DNA from 3 places in the Streptomyces tritici genome. Region 3 is predicted to be linked to each of the others. Evidence: riboswitches for the same ligand, from Rfam matches in the RefSeq annotation. Region 3 holds a riboswitch; each other region holds the start of a gene.
What was found. A riboswitch is a leader RNA that binds a small molecule or an ion and turns the genes downstream of it on or off. The one in region 3 is predicted to bind cyclic di-AMP.
Positions count from the first base shown of each region.

Region 1: linked by a shared signal. The riboswitch ahead of ACNJ93_RS27305 (M23 family metallopeptidase) and the one ahead of ACNJ93_RS24350 (M23 family metallopeptidase) in region 3 are both predicted to bind cyclic di-AMP.
Region 2: linked by a shared signal. The riboswitch ahead of ACNJ93_RS03255 (C40 family peptidase) and the one ahead of ACNJ93_RS24350 (M23 family metallopeptidase) in region 3 are both predicted to bind cyclic di-AMP.

Region 1 is NZ_CP183183.1:5,952,469-5,956,687, reverse strand. Features, by position in the region: gene ACNJ93_RS27315 (STM4011 family radical SAM protein) at 1-185, shown strand, start outside; gene ACNJ93_RS27310 (SGNH/GDSL hydrolase family protein) at 212-1,006, opposite strand; gene ACNJ93_RS27305 (M23 family metallopeptidase) at 1,201-2,151, opposite strand; cyclic di-AMP (ydaO/yuaA leader) riboswitch at 2,156-2,308, opposite strand; gene ACNJ93_RS27300 (tyrosine-protein phosphatase) at 2,713-3,525, shown strand; gene ACNJ93_RS27295 (DUF6126 family protein) at 3,545-3,697, opposite strand; gene ACNJ93_RS27290 (helix-turn-helix domain-containing protein) at 3,718-4,219, opposite strand, start outside.
Region 2 is NZ_CP183183.1:702,267-706,485, reverse strand. Features, by position in the region: gene ACNJ93_RS03270 (8-amino-7-oxononanoate synthase) at 1-1,120, shown strand, start outside; gene ACNJ93_RS03265 (ATP-binding protein) at 1,338-1,775, shown strand; gene ACNJ93_RS03260 (hypothetical protein) at 1,858-2,286, shown strand; gene ACNJ93_RS03255 (C40 family peptidase) at 2,309-2,785, opposite strand; cyclic di-AMP (ydaO/yuaA leader) riboswitch at 2,789-2,991, opposite strand; gene ACNJ93_RS03250 (hypothetical protein) at 3,295-3,600, opposite strand; gene ACNJ93_RS03245 (ATP-dependent Clp protease proteolytic subunit) at 3,606-4,217, opposite strand.
Region 3 is NZ_CP183183.1:5,247,445-5,251,663, reverse strand. Features, by position in the region: gene ACNJ93_RS24355 (GntR family transcriptional regulator) at 105-788, opposite strand; gene ACNJ93_RS24350 (M23 family metallopeptidase) at 972-1,742, opposite strand; cyclic di-AMP (ydaO/yuaA leader) riboswitch at 1,756-1,919, opposite strand; gene ACNJ93_RS24345 (M16 family metallopeptidase) at 2,121-3,488, opposite strand; gene ACNJ93_RS24340 (M16 family metallopeptidase) at 3,515-4,219, opposite strand, start outside.

The sequences.
Region 1 (4,219 bases), 710 kb from region 3:
CGTACCGGGCGGCGCTGCGCCCCCGGGCCTGCCCGCTCGCGCGGTGCGACTGCCACATCGGGTACGTGCACCTGGAGACGCTGCCGCTGTACGACGTGTTCGCCGGCGGGGTCCTGGAACGGATCCCCGCCGGACATATCCCCGCCGGTCACATCCCCGCCGGACACCGGCCGCCCGTGGCCTGACCGCTGAAGCAGTCCGCCCCTGACCGCTACAGCGGCAGCAGGTCGGGCCGCTTGGCGGTCACGTGGTCGCCGGAGCTCTCCCCGCGCAGCCGGCGGCCGATCCAGGGGACCAGGTACTCGCGCGCCCACTGGATGTCGTCGCGGGTGACCTCCAGCGCGCCGCGCGGCGGCAGCGGCGGCCAGGGCTGGTCCGGGTCGGCCGGCACCGGCAGGCCGAGGACCTGGGCGGCGCGCAGCGCGACGCGGGTGTGCCCCTCGGGCGACAGGTGCAGCCGGTCGTCGTCCCAGGCCCGCCTGTCCTGCACGGACTTGAGCGACCACAGGTCCAGGACGGGGCAGCCGTACCGGTCGGCGACGGCGCGCACGTGGGCGGTGTAGGTGGCGATCTTGCCGCGCAGGTGCTTGAGCACCGGCACGCCCCGGGTGTCGAAGCCGGTGGTCACCATGACCGTGCCGACGGCGGAGGTGAGGTCGGCGACGGCGCGCTCGAAGCGTTCGGCCACGTCGTCGGGGTCGCTGCCGGGCCGGATGATGTCGTTGCCGCCGGCGCAGAACGTCACCAGGTCGGGGGCGAGCTCCTTGGCGCGCGGGACCTGTTCCGCCACGATCTGGTCGAGGAGCCTGCCGCGCACGGCGAGGTTCGCGTACCGGAACGCGTCGGGCTCGGGAAGCTGGTCGGCGAGCAGGACCGCGAGCCGGTCCGCCCAGCCGACGAAGGTCCCGTCGGGGGCGGGGTCGCCCACCCCCTCGGTGAAGCTGTCGCCGATCGCCGCGTACGACCCGAATGCGTCAATGTCTCTGGATCTCGAATCGTCTGCCACGGGACTGTATCTTTCCGTCCCGGTTGTGACCTACGCGACCGTAAGGAGGGGTTGACGCGGGGTGAGATACGCCACCGGTCAAGATCTTCCCAACTCGGAATAGGCCGGAGTACGCGGAGGCACGCCGAAGCACGCCGGAGGCCCGGCACGTGAGGTACGTGCCGGACCTCCGGGAGCCGCTGTCGGAGCGGTCGTCAGATCGAGACGCCGTGGCTGCGCAGGTAGGCCAGCGGGTCGACGTCCGAGCCGTAGCTCGGGCCGGTGCGGATCTCGAAGTGCAGGTGCGGGCCGCTGGAGTTGCCGGTCGAGCCGGACAGGCCGATCTGCTGGCCGCCGCGCACGGACTCGCCGGCCGAGACGGCGAGCGAGGAGAGGTGCGCGTACTGCGAGTAGGTGCCGTCCGCGTGCTGGATGACGACCTCGTTGCCGTACGCGCCGCCCCAGCCGGCGGAGACCACGGTGCCTGCGCCGACGGCGCGGACGTTGGTGCCGGAGGCGGCGATGAAGTCGACGCCGGTGTGGTAGCCGGAGGACCACATGGCGCCGGAGGCGCGGTACGGGGTGGAGACGCCGCCGTCGACCGGGGCGACCCAGCCGGACGCGGCTGCCGGGGCGGCGGTGCGCTCGGCGCTGCGGGAGCTGCGGGTCTCCTCGGCGGCCTTGGCCTTCGGGGCGGGCTTCGGCGCGGCCTTGCGCTCGGCCTTGGCGGCCGGCTTGGGCGCGGCGGCCTTGGCGGCGGGCTTGGCCGTGGACTTGGCGCCGAGGGTGAGCTTCATGCCCGGCAGGATCAGGGCCGGGTCGTCGCCGACGACCTGGCGGTTGTCGGCGTACAGCTTCTTCCAGCCGCCGGCGACGTCGTGCTCGTCGGCGATCTTGGAGAGGCAGTCGCCGCGGACGACCGAGTAGATCTTCGCCTTGGCCTTGGCCTTCGCCTTGACGACGGCGGTCTGCGGGGCGGCGGCCGGCTGGGCGGCGGCCACGGTGGCGACGCGCTCGGCGGCGGCCGGGGCGGCCTGCTCCGCGGCGTGCGCGCCGGTGGCGCCGAACAGCGGCAGGGCGACGACCGCGCCGCCCGCGCCGGCGGCGACGAAGCCGCGGGTCAGCGAATTGACCTTGGGACGGCGATGCTTACCCTTCGGGGGCATGGCGAATTCCTCTCCGTCGCCTGCGAGGTGAGCTGTCGGGTTCGGACTGGAGTTGTCCGGCCGCGCGCTGCGCGACTTCACCCCGAGCCGTCCTCCGGAGAGGAACGGCGTGTTACCTGGGTCCCCCGCTCCTGCCGTACGTGGGTGGGTGCGGAAATCCGGACGGTGGCAGGATTCGGCGGTCCGACCGGAGTGAGCGTGACGCTAGACGAGCCGAGTCGGCGGGAACAAGCCGCGCATTCCCCTGTGCATTCCTCGCCGGGGAATTCCGTTCGGAATTCCGGTCACCCTCCGTGGACGACGGATCTTCGTTTTCCTTTCCGGGCACGGCATTTGGAAAAGATGATCAGGCACGGACGGTCACGGTTATGACGCTGCTCACGCCCCGAAACCCATCTCCCCTGCAATCAGGGCGCGTTATCCCCAATCCCCCAATTCGGACAGACAGCGCATTACCGTCCAGGGGGGTGCGGCGCGAGGGACGGACCCTGGATGATTGCCCCGGGAACCGATCTCTTCCGGGAACCGACCCCTCTCCGCCACCGAGCACCAGGAGTACCCGTGACGCAGCAGACGCCGCAGGCCCCGCCGACCGAACCCGAGCTGACGGGGGTTCGCAACTTCCGTGACGTGGGCGGTCTGCCGACCGTGGACGGCCGGACCGTGGCCGCGGGCCGGCTCTTCCGCAGCGGACACCTCGCGCACGCCACCGAGGAGGACGCGGCGTTCCTGACGACCCTCGGACTGCACACGATCTTCGACTTCCGCAACGAGGCGGACCGGAAGTTCGAGGGCCTGGACGTCGAGCTGCCCGGCGTGCGCAACGTCCACATACCCCTGAACGACCCCGCAGACGGCAAGGAGTTCTGGAAGCTGGTGCGCTCGGGCGACCTCGCCCAGCTGCGGGAGATCCTCGGGCACGGCAGAGCGGCCGCCCGAATGTCCGATTCATACCGGAAGATGATTGTGCAGCGGACGGCCGAGCACAGCCGGATCGTGCACGCCCTGGCCGAGGACAGCGTCCCGGCTCTGATGCACTGCGCGGCGGGCAAGGACCGCGCCGGCCTGTCGATCGCGGTGTCGCTGCTCGCCGTCGGCGTCGAGCGCGAGGCCATAGAGGCCGACTACGTGAAGTCGAACGCGCCGCACCGCCGCTACAAGGTGCACCGCAGCTCCAGCGCCCCGGACGGGACGTCGCCCGAGGTCATGGAGCTGCTGAGCCCCCTGTTCGACGCCCGCCCGGAGTACCTGCGGGCCGCGTTCGCGCAGATGGAGGAGACGTACGGCTCGGTCGAGGGCTACCTCACCGAGGGGCTGAAGCTCTCGGCCGAGACCCGGGAGCGGCTGCGCGCCCGGCTGCTCACCGAGGCGTGACCGCCGTACGAGCCGCCCCCTACTGCTGGCCGCCCAGCGCGAAGAGCAGGTACAGGAAGCCCGCGAAGAGGTGGCCGGCGATCAGGTAGGCGAACAGGCGCAGCACCAGGCCCTTGGGGAACCTGCCGCCGCCGCGCTCCTCACCGGTGACGGCAGTCGACTTGTCGGACATGTCGGGAACCTCCGTGGGATTCAACGCCGGTGCGGGCTCGGGTCGCCGAGGCACAGCTCGGCGGCGGGGCTCTGCAGCAGCGTGTGGACGAACAGCAGGTCCGCGCCGTCGCGGGTGGCGGCGCCGATGCGGTGCGGGGTGAGCGAGTCGAAGTGCGCGCTGTCCCCCGGGTCGAGTACGTGCACGGCGTCGCCGAGGGCGAGCCGCACCCGGCCGTGCAGGACGTGGATCCACTCCTCGCCGGGGTGGACCCGCACGATGTCGGCCCGGGTGGCGTGCGGGACGTGCACCCGCAGCGCCTGGAGCGCCCGGCCGGCCCCGCCCGCCTGGTGGTACACCCAGCCGTCGGCCTCGACCGGCTCGGACCGGCCGGCCCGGACGATGGGGTCGTGTTCCGGGGGAACCTCGCCCAGGAGCGCGGAGACCGTCGTACCGTAGATGCGGGCGAGGGCCAGCAGCATCGGCAGCGAGGGCTGCCGGCGGCCCGTCTCGAGCCGGGACAGATGGGCCGGCGAGAGGCCG
Region 2 (4,219 bases), 4.5 Mb from region 3:
CGCGGAGGCCCGCCGCCGTGCCGGCGCCGGACTCGTCCGGACCCTGCGGCCGCGCGCCGCCGAACCGGACGTGCTGGACCTCGCGAGCAACGACTACCTCGGTCTGACCCACCGTCCCGAGGTCAAGGAGGCGGCCGCCGAGGCCGCCCTGCGCTGGGGCGCCGGCTCGACCGGCTCCCGCCTGGTCACCGGCTCGACCCGGCTGCACGCCCGGCTGGAGCGCGAGCTCGCCGAGTTCTGCGGCTTCGAGGCGGCCCTGGTCTTCTCCTCCGGGTACACCGCCAACCTCGCCGCGCTCACCGCGCTCAGCGCCCACGGCTCCCTGATCGTCTCGGACGCCGCCAACCACGCCTCGATCGTCGACGGATGCCGGCTGTCCCGCGCCGAGGCGGCGGTCGTCCCGCACACGGACCCGGCCGCGGTCCGCAAGACCCTCGACGCCCACCCGGACCGCCGCGCCCTGGTGGTCTCCGACTCGGTGTTCTCGGTGGACGGCGACCGGGCGCCGCTGGGCGCGCTCGCCGACGCCTGCCGCGCCCACGGGCAGGCCGCGCTGGTCGTGGACGACGCCCACGGCTTCGGCGTGCTGGGCGACGGCGGCCGGGGCGCGTTGTACGCGGCCGGGCTGGCCGGCGACCCGGACGTGGTCGCCACCCTCACCCTCTCCAAGTCGCTGGGCAGCCAGGGCGGCGCGGTCCTCGGACCGGCGCGGGTGATAGAGCACCTGGTCAACGCGGCCCGTACGTTCATCTTCGACACCGGCCTCGCCCCGGCCGCCGCCGGCGCCGCCCTGGCGAGCCTGCGCCTGATCGGCGCCGAGCCGGAGCTCGCCGAGCGGGCCCGTACCGTCGCGGCGACCCTGCACGGCCGGCTCACCGGGGCCGGGCTCACCGCGGCCCGCCCCGACGCGGCCGTGGTGTCGGTGCACGCGCCCTCCCCGGACGCGGCGCTGCGCTGGGCGGCGGACTGCCGCGAACAGGGCCTGGGCGTCGGGTGTTTCCGGCCGCCGTCGGTGCCGGACGGCATCTCGCGGCTGCGGCTCACGGCCCGCGCGGACCTCACGGAGGCGCAGATCGACGAGGCGGTGTCCACGATCCTGCGGACCGCGCCGCGGGACTGAACGGGGAAGGCCCTCGGGGGCCGAGCGCGGGCGTCCTGCGGGATCTCGCCCCACGGCCCGGCCCCAAATGCGTTCTCGCGTCGGAGAGTTCACCGCATCGAGCGACAGAAGTGCCCATATCCCGGTGAAACAGCCCCAGTTCTCCCGTAACGGTGGCAGTCTGGCGCGTAGCGCAATCCGGGGCCGGGCGCCCGGGTGGGAAAGGGACAGCGTCGCCATGGCAGACCACCAGGAAGCAACCGTCACCCTGCCGAGCGATCCGGCCTCGGTCTCCACCGCCCGCAGATACGTCGCCGACGTGCTCGCCGGCTGGGGCCTCGACGCGAGCTCCGAGACCTCCGACACCGTCCGTCTGATCGTCTCCGAACTCGCCACCAACGCCGTCCAGCACACCTTCGGCCAGTCGCCCACGTTCACCGTGGACGTCCGCCTCGAGCGCGACGAGCAGCTGCACATCGGCGTCACCGACAGCCACCCGCGCTGGCCCCAGCGGCTGCCCGCCGCCGTGCAGCAGGACAACGGCCGCGGCATGGTGATCATCCGCTGGCTGACCGCCGAGTGCGGCGGCCGGCTCTCCGTGCGGCCCACGGACGAGGGCGGCAAGACGGTCTGGATCGAACTGCCCTGGACCGCCCCCGCTCCGTCCCCCAACTGACCCGCCCGAAACCCGGTACCCGTTCCGGCCGGTTCCGCCTACCGTGTCCAGGCGCGAGCGGACACAAGAGCGGGGTGAGGGCATGCGGGCATGGGGAGCGGCGCTGGAGCGGCTCTACGCCGCCCAGGTCCCCGAGGACGAGGACGCCGACATTCCGGACGAGGTCCACGACGCGGTCGACGCGCTCATCGAAGCGTACGGGGCGGACGACATCGCGGAACTCGTCGCCGGGGCCGTGGACGCCGGACGCCTCACCGTGCGTCAGGCGACCACGGTCCTCGGCGTCGCCACCTGGTCCGGCACGGACAACGGCGCCTCGCTGTTCCGCACGCTCGACGCATGGGTGCGGCGGGCGGACGACACGGGGCGCCTGTACATGGCGCTCCACCAGCCGGCCTGGCCGCTGCCGACGCGGGCGGAGATGAACGCCAAGCTGACCGAGATCGCCGCCCGGTACCCCGAACACCGGGAGATCTGCGCCCGCAAGATCGCCACCCGGCGCAGCCCCTGAGACGCGCGTGGGCGTCGGCGCGTCAGCGGACCCTGCCGTACCAGACCTTGGAGGTCCAGATCCGGTCGAGCTTCACCCAGGAGCCCTTCTTGGGGGAGTGCCAGATCTTCCCGTTCCCGGCGTAGATGCCGACGTGGTAGACGCGGCCGCCGGAGTGGAAGAAGACCAGGTCGCCGCGGGCCCGGGAGGCGGCGGAGATGTGCCGGGTCCGGTTGTACTGCTGCTGCGCCGTGCGGGGCAGCGTCTTTCCGGCGCGCTTGTACGAGTACAGCGTCAGCCCCGAGCAGTCGAAGCGGTGGGGGCCGGCGGCGCCGTACTTGTAGGGGGCGCCCTTCTTGGAGGCGGCCACGCCGAGCGCGGTGTTCGCGTACGAGCCGGCGGCCCGCGCCTCGGGCGCGGCGCCGGGGGCCAGGAGCGTGCCGCCGACGGCGGCGGCGGTCAGAACCGAGACGGCTCCGGCCCGGGAGAGCAGGGACGGGACAAGCTTCTGCGCAGTCATGCGCAACCCTTCGTCAGCCGCCTGTGAAGGATGACCTGTCGGGTTCGGGCCCGAAGTCGCCCGGCCGCGCTGTGCGCGGCTTCACCCCGAGGACCTGCCGTGGTCGGTCGTACGGCCGGTCCGTGCTGCTCGGGTCCTCCACTCCTGCCGGTCCACTCTGTCGACCAGTCGTCCGGAGCGGCGGCAGGACTCGGCGTCCGCCCGGACCGCCCCGCCGCGGTGGCGGGGGCTTGTCGTCGTCAGGGATCTTGACCCAGGTCGTGCCGATTTCCGAGCTGAAACGGGGTTGTGTGAGGCTCCTCACGAATGATCCGTTCGGGTGGACAGGCAGCTTTCGTGATCAACGGAGGTTTGGCGGCTGAGCCCCGTACCAGCACCGGAATGATTGGTTCCGCCAAATGCGTACATCGGTGGTGCAACTCACCGGTGCCACATGTCGATTCGTCGACTACGCCGATCGAGGGAGGGTTTCTGCGACCGACTGGCCCTCGACACGACATGCGGAACTGTCAACGGGCGGACCCGTCGGGCACGGTGACCCGCCGGGCGCGGCGCTCGCCGTCCAACACCCGCAGGGCGCGCGCCAATGTGGCCGCGTGCACCTCGCTCTCTCCGCGCCGATGCATGAGTTCGAGGGCGTCCCGCAGGGCCACCGCCCGTCCGACCAGCGCCTGAGCCGCCCTCAGGGCCCCATAGGTATGCGAGGCCCTGGATGGATTGATTCTTCCCAGCTGGTCGACGACGTCGAGATAGGCGTCGACCAACTCCCCCTCGGCGCGCGTCAGCGCGGGCAGCGCGGGCAGTTCGGGGACCATGCCGGTCACCGGGGTCCGGCGGCGCGTGTCTGGATCACGTGGTCGACGAGCCCGTACTCCACCGCCGCCGCGGCGTCGAAGACGGAGACCCGGTCGATGTCGGTGTCGATCTGCTCGTGGCTCTGCCCGGTGTGCCGGGCCAGCATCCCGGCGACCATCCCGCGCAGCCGCAGCAGTTCCGCCGCCTGGATCTCCAGGTCGCTCGGCTGCCCCTGCACCGGCTCGTCCGTGCCCGGTTGCTGGAGCACGATCCGCGCCCCGGGCAGCGCCAGCCGCTTGCCGGGCGCGCCGGCGGCGAGCAGGACGGCGGCGGTCGACGCGGCCTGGCCGAGGCAGGTCGTCGCCACGTCGCAGGTGACGACCTGCATCGTGTCGTGGATCGCGGCCATGGCGGTGGGGGAGCCGCCGGGCGAGTTGATGTAGAGCGCGATCTCCCGGTCGGGGTCGGCGTATTCGAGGTGCAGCAGCTGGGCGATCACGTCGTTCGCGGAGGTCTCGTCGATCGGCGTGCCGAGGAAGACGATCCGCCCCTCCAGGAGCTTGGAGTACGGGTCGAGGGTGCGGCTCCCGTAGCTGGTGCGCTCGGTGAACTCGGGCAGGACGTAGCGGTTCTGCATGG
Region 3 (4,219 bases):
CGGGCAGTGCAAATCCGGGCAGCGGATTCCGGGCAGCACGAATTGCGGGAGCCGGGAAATTCGCCCGTCCCGTGAAATGCACGTCTTTGTATACGGCGCGTCTGTTAATTCAGCGAGCCCGCGATGTTTACGGCATGTTGCGAAGTCCTCACACGGCCGCCGTCCGGGTGCCGCAGCCGGTGCAGCGGCAGGGTGCGCTCGGCGTGCAGCGCCGTGAGCGCCCGGGCGCGTTCGGCGTCGCCGCGCGCGACCGCGTCCACGATCGCGCCGTGCTCGGCCCAGGTGTCCACGGGCCGCGCCGAGGTCTCGACGGCGTACATCCAGGCGATCTTGTGCCGGAGCTGGGTGAGCAGCGAGGTGAGCGCGGGGCTGCCGGAGGCCTGGGCGAGGGTCTCGTGGAACCAGCCGCCGAGCGAGCGCAGGTCCTCCCCCTGGCCCCGCCGGGCCCGCTCCTGCCCGAGCCTGACCAGGCCGCGCAGGACTTTGAGGTGGGCGTCGGTGCGGCGCTGGGCGGCCCGGCCTGCGGCGAGCGGTTCGAGCAGCGAGCGGACGTCGAGCAGGTCGGCGGCCTCCTGCTCGGTGGGCTCGGCGACATGCGCGCCGGCGTGCCGGCGGCTCACCACGAAGCCCTCGGACTCCAGGGTGCGCAGGGCTTCGCGGACCGGCACGCGGGAGACCCCGTAGCGGCGCGCCAGTTGCTCCTCGGTCAGCCGGCTGCCCCGCTCGAAGACGCCGGAGACGATGTCGTCCCGGATCGCCGTGCACACCGAATGCGCGGGAATGCGCATGTCCGACCTCCGCATTAATCCACGTGAAACCCGCCGACGGTCCCCTGTTCGCCGACTCTTCCGTGACTCTATTGCAGCGAGCGGCCATTTCCGACGGCCGGTCGTGAAACATGGATGTCTTTTGGACGCGAAAAAGCCCCGACTCCGTACGCGAGCCGGGGCTTTTCTGGTGCCGCCGTGGGGTCAGACGTTGACGCCCCGGGCGCGCAGGTACGCGAGCGGGTTGATGTCGGAGCCGTACTCGGCGGTGGTGCGCGCCTCGAAGTGCAGGTGCGGGCCGGTGGAGTTGCCGGTCGAGCCGGAGACGCCGATCTGCTCGCCCGGCATGACGGACGCGCCGACCGAGACGGTGATCCGGGAGAGGTGGCCGTACTGGGTGTACGTGCCGTCGAGGTGGCGGATCACGACGTTGTTGCCGTACGCGCCGCCCCAGCCCGCCTCCACGACGGTGCCGGCGCCGACGGAGACGACCGTGCTGCCGAAGGGGGCCTTGAAGTCGATGCCGGAGTGGCTGCCGGAGGACCACAGGGAGCCGCCGGTCTTGTAGCCGGTGGTGACGTACGTGCCGGCGATGGGCAGCCGGAAGGAGTTCAGGCGCTTGCGCTCGGCCTCGCGGGCGGCGCGCTCGCGGGCCTCGCGGATCTCCTTGGCGCGGGCCTCGGCCTTGCGCTTCGCCTCCGCCTCGGCCTTGGCCTTCGCGGCGGCCTCGTAGGCCTCCTGCTCCTGGGCGGCGGCCTGGGCGTCGATGCGGTCGGCGAGCGTGTCCACGCTGATCGCCTGGGTCAGGCCGGTGTCCTCGAGGGAACGGGCTTCCGTGTCGGCGGCGAGCGCCGGGGAGGCGAGGGTACCGATGACGCCGGTCGTCGCGAGCGCGGCGACGCCTGCGACGCCCGCGCTGCGGCGCGCCATACGGCTCGGACCACGATGCTTCCCGGTGGCACGGGTGAACGCCATGTAGTGGCTGATCCTTTCCTTCCTTCTCGCCTACCGGGTTAGCTGACGGGTTCGGAGCAGGAAGGTCTCCTACGGGCCCCTCCGCCCGACGGCGAAGGCGTCCGATTCACCCCAGGGACTGCGGTGGGTCCCCGGCTCCCCAGGCTCGCGCCTTCGGGGACTCGGCGATGACTGTCCGTTGCCGCGGACGCGGCACGTGCAACCGACGAACAGCCGGACCGACGCTAAGCGTCTTGTCTTTCAATCACCAAACAGACACGGAAGTTTGTAGCGCACGCCACAGGTCATTCGCCCGCTTTCCCTTGCGAACCGGACAAACGGGAGGACCCCGACGCACCGGGGCATCGGGGTCCTCGCGACGGCCTGCGGCCGGCTCAATCAGCCGCTGACGACGGTCACTTCACCGATCCCGAGGGCGCGCACCGGCTCCTCGATCGCGGCGGCGTCGCCGACCAGAACGGTCACCAGCCGGTCCACCGGGAAGGCGTTGACGACCGCCGCGGTCGCCTCGACCGTGCCCGTCTCGGCGAGGCGGGCGTACAACTGCGCCTGGAAATCGTCCGGAAGACGCTGCTCGACCTGGTCGGCGAGGGTGCCGGCGACCGAGGCCGCGGTCTCGTACTTCAGCGGGGCGACGCCCACGAGGTTCTGCACCGCCACATCGCGCTCGGCGTCCGTCAGACCCTCGGCGGCGAGGGTGCGCAGCACCTTCCACAGGTCGTCAAGTGCCGGGCCGGTGTTGGGGGTGTCGACGGAGCCGCTGATGGCGAGCATCGACGCGCCGTTGCCCCGGCCGTCCGAGCGCAGCACCTGGCCGAAGGCCCGCACGCCGTAGGTGTAGCCCTTCTCCTCGCGCAGCACGCGGTCGAGCCGGGAGGTGAGCGTGCCGCCGAGGCAGTACGTGCCGAGCACCTGGGCCGGCCACACGCGGTCGTGCCGGTCCGGGCCGATGCGGCCGATCAGCAGCTGCGTCTGGACGGCGCCGGGGCGGTCCACGATGACCACGCGGCCCGTGTCGTCGGCGGTGATCGGCACGTCCGGGTGCGCCGCGGACGCCTCGCCGGACCAGTCGCCGAGGGTGTCCGCCAGCAGGGCGTCCAGGTCGACGTCGGTGAGGTCGCCGACGACCACCGCGGTGGCGTTGCCGGGGCGGATGTGCGCCTCGTAGAAGGCGCGTACGGCCGCGGCGTCGATGGCGGCCACCGTCTCCTCGGTGCCCTGGCGGGGCCGCGACATGCGCGAACCGGCCGGGAACAGCTCCTTGGAGAGCTGCTTGGCCGCGCGGCGGGCCGGGTTGGCCGTCTCGTGCGGGATCTCGTCGAGCCGGTTGCGCACCAGGCGCTCGATCTCGGTGTCGACGAACGCGGGGGCGCGCAGCGCCTCGGCGAGCAGCCCGAGGGCCTTCGGCAGCCGGGAGACCGGGACCTCCAGGGAGACCCGGACGCCCGGGTGGTCCGCGTGCGCGTCCAGGGTGGCGCCGCAGCGCTCCAGCTCGGCGGCGAACTCCTCGGCGGAGTGCTTGTCGGTGCCCTCGGACAGCGCCCGCGCCATGATCGTCGCCACGCCGTCCAGACCGGCCGGCTCGGCGTCCAGCGGCGCGTCGAGGACCAGCTCGACGGCCACCACCTGCTGGCCGGGTCGGTGGCAGCGCAGCACCGTCAGCCCGTTGTCGAGGGAGCCGCGCTCGGGGGCCGGGAAGGCCCAGGGGCGCGCCTCGCCCGCCCGCGGCTGCGGGTGGAACTCCATGCTGGTCAAAGACGCGGCAGCGTCGCTCACTGGTCGGCTCCCTCTTCCTCGTCGCTGTCGCTCTCGGCGCCCGGGTCGCCCGGGATCGCGGTGATCGGCTCGTACACCAGCACCGCCCGGTTGTCGGGGCGCAGCCGGGCCTCGGCGACGGCCCGCACCTCCTCGGCGGTCACGTCGAGCACCCGCTGCACGGCGGTCAGCGCCAGCTGCGGGTCGCCGAACAGCACCGCGTACCGGCACAGTTCGTCGGCGCGGCCGGCGACCGTGCCGAGCCGGTCCAGCCACTCGCGCTCCAACTGCGCCTGGGCGCGCTCCATCTCCTCGGGCGTCGGCCCCTCGGCGGCGAACCGGGCCAGCTCCTCGTCGACCGCGGCCTCGATCCGCGGCACCTCGACGCCGCCGGAGGTCTTCACGTCCAGCCAGCCGAGCGAGGGCGCGCCGGCCAGCCGGAGCAGCCCGAAGCCGGCCGCGACGGCCGTGCGGTCGCGGCGGACCAGCCGGTTGTGCAGCCGGGACGACTCGCCGCCGCCGAGGACCGTCAGGGCCAGGTCGGCCGCGTCGCACTCGCGGGTGCCGTCGTGCGGGAGCCGGTAGGCGGCCATCAGGGCGCGGGCCGGGACCTCCTCCTCGACGACCTCGCGCAGCTGCTCGCCGATGATGTCCGGGAGTGTGCCGTCGCGCGGCGGCTGCTTGCCGTCGTGGCCGGGGATCGAGCCGAAGTACTTCTCGAT